DNA from 3 places in the Brenneria roseae subsp. americana genome. Region 1 is predicted to be linked to each of the others. Evidence: predicted binding sites of a transcription regulator. Region 1 holds the regulator's gene; each other region holds the start of a gene.

Region 1 (3,217 bases):
GCTTTCAGCAGATTTTGACTAGCGCGGAACGCGTAACCCGCCTTCAATGCCGCTCGGACTGAAAAGCACCTGCCAGAGTTGGATATTCCGCGCACGGAAGGCGCCGGCGCAGGCATTCAGATAGTAACCGAACATACGACGGAAGCGGGCGGAATAGCGTTCGGAAAGCTGAGGCCAGCTTTGCTGAAAACGCTCATGCCAGGCCATTAATGTACGGTCATAATCCGCGCCGAAGTTGTGCCAGTCTTCCATCACCATGTAAGGTTCGCTGGCCTGGGCAATATGACGCACAGAAGGCAGACAGCCATTGGGGAAAATATATTTATCCGTCCAGGGATCGAGCTGTGAGTCGGTTTGATTCGCGCCGATAGTGTGTAACAGAAACAGACCGTCAGGTTTAAGATTCTGGCTGATGACGCGGAAATAGGCGTCGTAGTTACGCGGACCGACATGCTCAAACATACCGACGGAAACTACCCGATCGAACTCACCGGCAAGGTCGCGATAATCCTGCAACAGAATGGTGACGTCCAGATCCTGGCAGCGCTGCTGCGCCAGTTTCTGCTGTTCGCGAGAAATCGTCACGCCGCATACGGATACGCCATAACGGCGTGCGGCAAACTCCGCTAACCCGCCCCAGCCGCAGCCGATATCCAGCAGTGTCATTCCCGGTCTGAGCTGTAGCTTCTCACAGATCATCTCCAGTTTGTCTTCCTGCGCCTGCTCCAGCGTTTCGGCTTTTTTCCAGTAAGCGCAGGAATACTGCATGTAGGGATCGAGCATCAGTGAAAACAGGTCGTTTCCCAAATCATAATGTTCTTTGCCGACAATCCACGCCCGCCTTTTCGATTGCAGGTTCATCAGGCGGGATACGGCAATGCGCAGGATATCTTTCAGATGGCGCGGCAGCTTCTCATCCAGTCTGGCGTGCAAAACGCGGTGGAAAAACATATCCAGCCGTTCACACTCCCACCAGCCATCCATATAACTTTCACCCAGTCCTAATGAGCCTTCACGCAATACGCGTTTAAAGAAATCCGGGTTTTTCACGGCGATATCAAACGGACGGGAACCATTAATTTTGATATCGGCCATACTCAGCATTTCATGCACAATATGGAACCAGGACAGGTTATGGCTATCCAGTTCCTCTATATACGATGAACTCATAACTTCTCCCTACCTTGCTGTTAATCATGCGCAGCAAGGAAAACATAGACAATTTTTACCCGTAGTCGATATCGGTGGAATTTTCCCATCGTCTAGTCTCTGAATGGTCAGAGGAAAATGCAGAAGAAAAGCAAAAGCCGGTACGCAAAAAATACGTAGGGGCACTCATCCTTAAGGTCAATCCGTGCCGTCCGCTGGTACGCAAAATTTAAGGATAGTGAAGAAAAACAAAAAATTCAGTTTATGTAATAACCGCATTTAGTTTATGACTGCTTCAGCCGGGGGACAAGTATAAATTGGCTGAAGCAGTATCAGAGAGCACGCGATAGCCGCGTGGCATAAGAAAGTCGTCTGTTATCAGGAATAGCGGCGATAATCGCGGAAAGGACCATCCGCCACGGAACGGCGTTCAATCAGCGTCGGGTAGACTTCGATAACCTGCGCATCTTCGCGTTTGCTGGTGATACGGTCCAGCAACATAGCGAACGCGGATTGTCCCAGACGTTCTTTGGGCTGATGAATGGTGGTGAGCGCCGGAGTGAAAAAGCGGGCATGGCGGACGTTATCGTAGCCAATGACTGAAATATCCTGTGGAACACGCAGTCCCAACTCATCGGCCGCACAAATCGCGCCCATCGCCATGATATCGCCGCCGCAGAAAACGGCGGTTGGTCGGTGTTTCTGTGACAGAATCTGGTGCATGGCCTTATAGCCGGATTCCGGCTCGAAATCGCCTTGTACGATCCACTCATCGCGTACTTTGATGTCCGCTTCGTTCAAGGCTTTCAAAAAGCCCAGGTAGCGGCCGCTCCCGGTGTTACGTTCCTGAATGCCGGGAATCGCACCAATATCCCGGTGACCGCGTTCGATCAGATACCGGCCTGCCATATAGCCGCCTTCAAAGGCGTTATCGATAATGGTATCGGTAAAATCGCTGTGCGCCTGTCCCCAGTCCATGACCACCATCGGAATGCTGCGGTAGTCTTTCAACATGGCGAGTAAGTCTGGCGGATACTCCGCACACATGACCAGTAAGCCGTCCACGCGTTTTTGAGCCAGCATGGAAAGGTAGGCTCGCTGTTTGTCGATGTTGTTGTGCGAGTTACATAAGATCAGCGTGTAGCCTTTCGCGTAGCAGCTGTTTTCAACGGCTTCGATAATCTCGGCAAAGTAGGGTGCTTCACTTGATGTTGCCAACAGCCCGATGGATTTGGTGTGGTTGACTTTTAGACTGCGGGCGACGGCGCTGGGTGAATAATGTAACTCTTTAATCGCCGCCCTCACGGCAGCTTTGGTCTCTTCGGCGACGAAACGTGTTTTATTAATCACGTGCGATACGGTTGTGGTCGAAACGCCAGCACGTTTTGCCACATCTTTGATCGTTGCCATCTAAAAATGACTCCTGGACTTACCTGTTACAGTCGTAAGTATATTGTTAATCGTTTGCCTGCGCGTAAAGTTCTTCTCCCTGGCGAAAAAACAGGATGTCAGAAGGAGAATGCCGAATGTTATACCTGAGGGGACAAGGTTGACGTTTTTCGACCAGGACGCAGCGCTATCATAAACAGCGGATTTTGTCCGATTTGCCACGAAAGTGGAAGCGGTAATTTATACTATTAGTGCGGCATTGGTACGAGATTTTTCATTTAAATTATGGAAGAATCAAAACAACCATATAATTTGTAGTTTTAAACCACCGTCCGGTTTTGAATCCCAAATGATGGTCGCGCATTTATTCTCATAATTTGGTGCCATACAAAAGGAGAGACTTATGGATACAGACCTGAAGATGTCATTACTGACAACGGCTGGCGCGCTGGCGATGATTATCGTATTCAGTTTTGTCGCGGTACTGAACTGATTGGCGCCCGGCCTCCCGTTTGTTTAGTCAATCCATCCGTTCAGACCGGTTATTGCACTTAAACCGTGTCTGAACGGGTGACAGTCCGGGGTACGGTATTTGCTCCGGGGGCGAGTTAAAAAGGCGTAAAACTAGCGAATCGTTTGTGGCGTAACAACTCTGCGCGCGCCGACGTAGTGATCCTGC
Region 2 (3,217 bases), on a different contig from region 1:
AAGGGTTGAATGTGTTCAACTCCAAGTATGTGCTGGCCAAAGCGGAAACGGCCACGGATAAAGATTACCTGAATATTGAAGCGGTCATCGGTCACGAGTATTTCCATAACTGGACGGGCAACCGCGTCACCTGCCGCGATTGGTTCCAGCTCAGTCTGAAAGAAGGGTTGACGGTGTTCCGCGATCAGGAATTCAGTTCGGATCTGGGCTCTCGTCCGGTGAACCGTATTGATAATGTGCGTGTTATGCGTGGAGCCCAGTTCGCGGAAGACGCCGGCCCGATGTCGCATCCGATTCGTCCCGATCAGGTAATAGAAATGAACAACTTCTATACTCTGACCGTGTATGAAAAGGGATCGGAAGTGATCCGCATGATGCATACCTTATTAGGCGAAGAGAAATTCCAGGCCGGGATGCGCCTCTATTTCGAACGTCATGATGGCAGCGCCGCCACCTGCGATGATTTTGTCCAGGCGATGGAAGATGCCTCCGGTGTGGATCTCACCCAGTTCCGGCGCTGGTATAGCCAGTCGGGTACGCCAGTGCTGACCATCCGTGATGATTACGATCCGCAAACACAGCAATACCTGTTGAGCGTCAGCCAGATGACGCCGGTGGGCGCAGATAAGCAGCCCAAGCTGCCGTTGCATATTCCATTGGATATTGAACTGTACGATCAGCAAGGACAGGCGATCCCGTTACAGAAGGATGGGCAACTATTGTCCTCAGTATTAAATGTTACGGAATCTGAGCAAACCTTTATTTTCGATCGGGTTCCCTGCCAGCCAATTCCTTCTTTATTACGTGAGTTTTCCGCGCCGGTAAAACTGAATTATGCCTGGAGCGATGCGCAACTGACTTTCCTGATGCGCCACGCCAGCAATGCGTTTTCCCGCTGGGATGCGGCACAAAGTCTGTTGGCCAATTACATTCGTCTGAACGTTTCCCGCTATCAGCAGAAGCAGGCGCTTTCCTTACCGATGCATGTGGTTGATGCGTTTCGGGGGGTATTGCTGGATGACAAACTGGATCCGATGCTGGCATCCCAGATCCTGACCTTGCCCAGTGAAAATGAGATCGCCGAACTGTTTGACGTTATCGATCCCGTAGCCATTGCTGCCGTGCGCGATGGTATTGTGCGGGCGATGGCGAAAGAGATGGCTGATGAATGGCTGGCGGTTTATCACGTTAATCATGCGCCTCAGTATCGAATTGAGCATGAGGATATTGGCAAACGCGCTCTGCGCAATGTCTGTCTGCATTATCTGGCATTTGGCGATGAGGTGCAGGCCGACAAGCTGGTAACGACTCAGTTTGCTCAGGCTGACAACATGACCGATTCGCTGGCGGCATTGTCTGCCGCGGTGAGCGCCCAGTTGCCGTGCCGTGAGGAATTGTTGTCCCGGTTTGATGAGCGCTGGCATCAGGATGGCCTGGTTATGGACAAGTGGTTTACCTTGCAGGCGACCAGTCCGGCTGAGGATGTGCTTGATCGGGTACGAGAGCTGCTGCGGCATCGTTCGTTCAGTCTGAATAATCCTAACCGTCTGCGTTCGTTGGTTGGCGCGTTTGCGGCTTCCAATCCTGCGGCTTTCCACGCCGGGGATGGCAGCGGCTACCGTTTCCTGACGGAGGTTCTGATCGACCTGAATACCCGCAATCCACAGGTCGCGGCGCGGTTGATCGAGCCATTGATCCGCTTGAAACGTTATGACGCCAAGCGGCAGGCGTTGATGCGTGAGTCGCTGGAACAGTTGAAAGCGCTGGAGAATCTGTCAGGCGATCTGTTCGAGAAGATCGGTAAAGCGCTGCGAGATTAACGCTGTTTTATTAGACCGAAAAAGCCACGCGCGCATTACGTCATGTCGCGCGTGGCTATCGTCATACTGTCCTTTCCCTTCTCCGCAAACGTTTTACTTTCCGCTGCGATAGAATTACCATCACGCCCGTGCGCGAAACCGTATTCCGACTTTGTTTATTTGCGATTGGGATCCCAGGAGACGATATGTTCTATCCCGTTATCAGGAAAGCGTTATTTCAGCTCGATCCAGAACGAGCTCATGAGCTGACCTTTCAACAATTACGCCGTATCACGAACACGCCGTTTGAATTTCTCGTCCGTCAGTCTGTTCCTACCAAACCGGTCACCTGTATGGGGCTGTCATTTAAAAATCCGCTGGGTTTGGCTGCCGGTCTTGATAAAGACGGAGAATGTATTGATGCGTTAGGAGCGATGGGATTCGGATTTATTGAGGTCGGAACCGTTACGCCTCGCCCTCAACCCGGTAATGATAAACCGAGATTATTCAGAATTGTTGAAGCGGAAGGGTTAATTAACCGGATGGGTTTCAATAATAAGGGTGTGGATTATCTGGTTGAGAATGTGAAAAAGACACGTTTTGGCGGCGTATTAGGGATCAATATCGGAAAAAATAAAGATACGCCGGTAGAGCAGGGGAAGGACGATTATTTGATCTGCATGGATAAAATTTATCCTCATGCGGGCTATATCGCGATCAACATCTCTTCACCAAATACACCGGGATTGCGTAGTCTGCAATATGGGGAAGCGCTGGACGATCTTTTGCAATCAATAAAAAATAAACAATCCGAATTACAGACGAAGTATCAGAAATATGTTCCGGTGGCAGTAAAGATCGCGCCGGATCTTTCTGAAGAAGAATTGATCCAGATTGCTGATAGTCTGGTGCGCCATAACATTGATGGTGTCATTGCTACCAATACCACGCTCGATAGAAAACTGGTTCAGGGATTAAATCATTGCGGGCAGACCGGCGGATTAAGCGGTCGACCTTTACAACTGCATAGCACGGAAATTATTCGTCGCTTATCGCAGGAATTATCCGGGCGTTTACCTATTATCGGTGTAGGCGGTATTGATTCCCTGATGGCGGCGCGCGAGAAATTGGATGCCGGAGCGACATTGATTCAGATTTATTCCGGCTTTATTTTCCGCGGACCGGGTCTGATAAAAGATATCGTGACACATATTTAATTATTTCTGCCTTTCATTTATCTCCGGGGGTTTATTTATTCCCCCGGCTAGTCTATATTTTATCCGTTTGCGTTAATAAACTATCAGCATCGACCTGGTTTTTTATTGCAGCATGTTGCAATCAGTCATTTCTGATTCTGGTTCTTTTTTTACGAAAGAACAGAAGAACAAAAGGCGAGGGATAAATAAGATGAAGTTAAA
Region 3 (3,217 bases), on a different contig from region 1:
AAAATAAACATACTCGAACAGGCACGGATTGCTCTTCGGATTTTCAGCGCACTGCCGGGTAAACAACTGCCCTTTCTCAGTGATATAAATCGCCTCTCCCGGCGCAACATCACGCAGGAATTCAAAGCCCAGCGTATCCAACGCGACGCTTTCCGACGCAACCATATATTCACTGCGTCCATCTTCCAGATCGCGTTTACCGATCACCAGCGGACGGATGCCATTGGGATCGCGAAAAGCAACCATTCCATGACCGATAATCATGGCAACACAGGCATAAGCACCGCGAATTTGCTGGTGCGTCGCAGCAACTGCCGCAAAAATATTATCAGCTTCCAGCGGATAGTGCTGAAAACGGTCCAGCTCTCTGGCGAAAATGTTTAACAGAATTTCGGAATCAGACGTGGTGTTGACATGACGGCGTTCCTGCTCGAACAGCTTTTTACGCAGTTCATGCGCGTTAGTCAGATTACCGTTGTGTGCCAGCGTGATCCCAAAGGGGGAGTTAACGTAAAAAGGCTGCGCTTCCGACGCACTGGAACTGCCTGCGGTGGGATAACGCACATGGCCGATGCCCATATTCCCTTGTAAACGTTGCATGTGTCTTGCTTCAAACACATCCTTCACCAGGCCATTGGCCTTGCGCAGGCGGAAGCAATTTGAGTCATTAATGGTGACAATGCCCGCAGCGTCCTGCCCACGGTGTTGCAACACCGTTAACGCGTCATAAATCGACTGGTTGACCGGTGTAAAACCGGCGATACCGACAATACCGCACATGGTGTCTTTTCCTCATCAGCGCTACCGCAGTGTGATGTGCTGCGGCAAGAAACTTGACGTGCTTTGCAGGTAGTCAAAAAACCACCTGATAATATAACTGAACTGCGGGATTAACTGGGACTGCTTCCAGTCGTCACTCTGTGAAAAACCGGTAAAGGTATCCAAAAAGAATAGCAGTGCGGAGACAATCAACACACCGCGCAGCGCACCAAAGCAAACGCCCAATACACGGTCGGTGCCCGATAATCCAGTGCGTTCAACCAGTGAACTAATCACATAGTTGACGATAGCACCCACAATCAACGTCGCAATAAACAGAATGGCAATAGCGATGCCGTTACGTACCAGTTCATCATCAAAACGGGTGAAATAGATCGCCAGATAGGCGTAGTAATGGCTGGCGATAAAAAATGCACATCCCCAGGTTACCAGCGACAACGCTTCACGAACAAACCCTCGAATCAGGCTAACCAGAGCCGAAAATCCGATGATGCCAATAATGACGTAATCAACCCAAACCATGAACGATCCTAATAATGAACGATGCTACCGGTAAGCCGCGACGTCATCCTGTTCGCGGCGAATTCTAACAGAAAAAGAAAACGTTTGCGTAGCGTATTTCCGCCGATTTTATCAATAGACAATAAAGACGGATGCCACACCTTAACGCACGCTATGCGACCTCACCTGACCACTTAAACCGCTCAGTTGCTGCAACTCACCCAATGATGCCTGCAACTTCTGTTTCGACGCATCAGGGCCGACATAGATACGGGTAATCTGCCCCGCCACAGGCGTTGCGGGTACGGTATAAGCCCGATAGCCGGAAAGACGAAGCTTGGCGACAATTTCATTCACCTTGTCCGCATTTTTCAGCGCCCCGAGTTGAACGATATAGGCCTGTCCGACGGGCGCTTGTTCTGCGGCCGGCGCTTCCGTTCTGGTTTCTGGTTTGACTTCAGGCTTGGGTTCCGGTTTGGTTTCAACTTTTGGCTTCACCTCCGGCTTAGGCTGTACTTTTGGCGCGATGGGAGGTTGAGCCGGAGTCTGAACGGGCGGCCGTTCCACCACGGCGGGCGGCGCCGTCACGACCGCAGGCGCATTCGCATCGGGGGAAACACGCTCCGCGGGAACGCCGGTATCCGTACCGTCCGCGGCTGGCGGCTTATCCTGCATCGCCGCCTCTGCCCCTTCAGGCGGCTGGGTAAGCAACGACTGGTTCAGCGGAGGCAACGAATCCATCTCATCGCTGTCTCCCGGCTTGGGGATCAGCGGGATAGCCGCAAACTCATCTTCATAGTGCTTCTTTTCACCATCCAGCAGACCGGGCAAAACAATCACGCCCAGCGCAACAAGAATGATGGTACCGACCAGGCGATTCTGAAATTTACTCGCCATAGGCTTGTTCCTCATCCAGCGCTTCCAATACATGCGCTACCGTATGAAAAGATCCACACACAATGACGGTATCCTGCTCCGTTGATACCGCCATCGCCTGACGCCAGGCGCTGGCCACATCGGAGAACGACTGGCACTGATTCAGATGTTCAGCCAGCTGCGCGGCCGTCGCGCCCCGCGGACCTTCCAGCGTGGCGCAGTACCATTCATCCACCAGCGGCTGTAAATAGCCCAGCGTGCCGGCAATATCTTTGTCTGCCAGCATGCCCACCACCGCGCGGATTTTCCCCGCTTTTGGCAGGGTTGCCAAGCGGTTGGCGAGATACGCCGCGGCGTGAGGGTTGTGAGCCACATCCAGAATCAGCATGGGTTTTTCGCGAACGATCTGGAAACGGCCAGGGAGCAACGCCTGCTTCACGCCCTGACGAATGGCCTCTTCACTCACATTCAGCGGTGAATAGTTCAATGCGGCCAATGCTGTGGCGGCGTTAGCCAGAGGAACATTCGGCATTGGCAATCCTGACAGCTCGCGCTGCTTGTTCTGCCAGCTCCAGCCATCGCGTTGAATCGAGAAATCCCAGTCCCGGCCACGCCGCAACAACACCGCGCCTTTCTCATCAGCGATACCGGCTATTGAGACCGGCATATCGGGTTCGCCCACCACGGCCGGCTTACCCTGCCGGAATATCCCGGCTTTTTCTCTGCCGATGCTATCACGATCTTTACCCAGCCAGTCGGTATGGTCGAGCGCAATACTCGTCACGACGGCCACGTCGGCGTCCACGATATTGGTCGCATCGAGGCGTCCTCCCAGACCGACTTCCAGAATCACAACGTCCAGATTCGCCTGCTTGAACAATTGCAACGCGGCCAGCGTGCCAAATTCAAAATAGGTAAGAGAGATCGCCCCTCTTCCGGCTTCGATAGCGGCGAAAGCCTGACAATGATGTGATTCGGGCAACTCTGCGCCCTGAATTCGCACCCGCTCGGTATAACGCAGCAAATGGGGGGAGCTGTAGACACCGACACGCAGTCCGGC

The links. The regulator PurR, encoded in region 1, represses purine synthesis genes. The targets are predictions, from matches to a motif close to CANGCAAACGTTTGCNTG.
Region 2: the regulator PurR is predicted to act here: its motif matches at 1,902-1,919, upstream of pyrD (quinone-dependent dihydroorotate dehydrogenase).
Region 3: the regulator PurR is predicted to act here: its motif matches at 1,376-1,393, upstream of cvpA (colicin V production protein).

What each region holds. Positions count from the first base shown of each region.
Region 1 covers NZ_QDKJ01000003.1:21,581-24,797, reverse strand. The annotation lists gene cfa (cyclopropane fatty acyl phospholipid synthase) at 19-1,170, opposite strand; gene purR (HTH-type transcriptional repressor PurR) at 1,528-2,559, opposite strand; gene cydH (cytochrome bd-I oxidase subunit CydH) at 2,942-3,031, shown strand; gene B4923_RS04025 (C40 family peptidase) at 3,163-3,217, opposite strand, start outside.
Region 2 covers NZ_QDKJ01000010.1:10,497-13,713, forward strand. The annotation lists gene pepN (aminopeptidase N) at 1-1,820, shown strand, start outside; gene pyrD (quinone-dependent dihydroorotate dehydrogenase) at 2,006-3,016, shown strand; gene B4923_RS13490 (cell division protein ZapC) at 3,207-3,217, shown strand, end outside.
Region 3 covers NZ_QDKJ01000015.1:59,618-62,834, reverse strand. The annotation lists gene purF (amidophosphoribosyltransferase) at 1-780, opposite strand, end outside; gene cvpA (colicin V production protein) at 802-1,302, opposite strand; gene dedD (cell division protein DedD) at 1,444-2,178, opposite strand; gene folC (bifunctional tetrahydrofolate synthase/dihydrofolate synthase) at 2,168-3,217, opposite strand, start outside.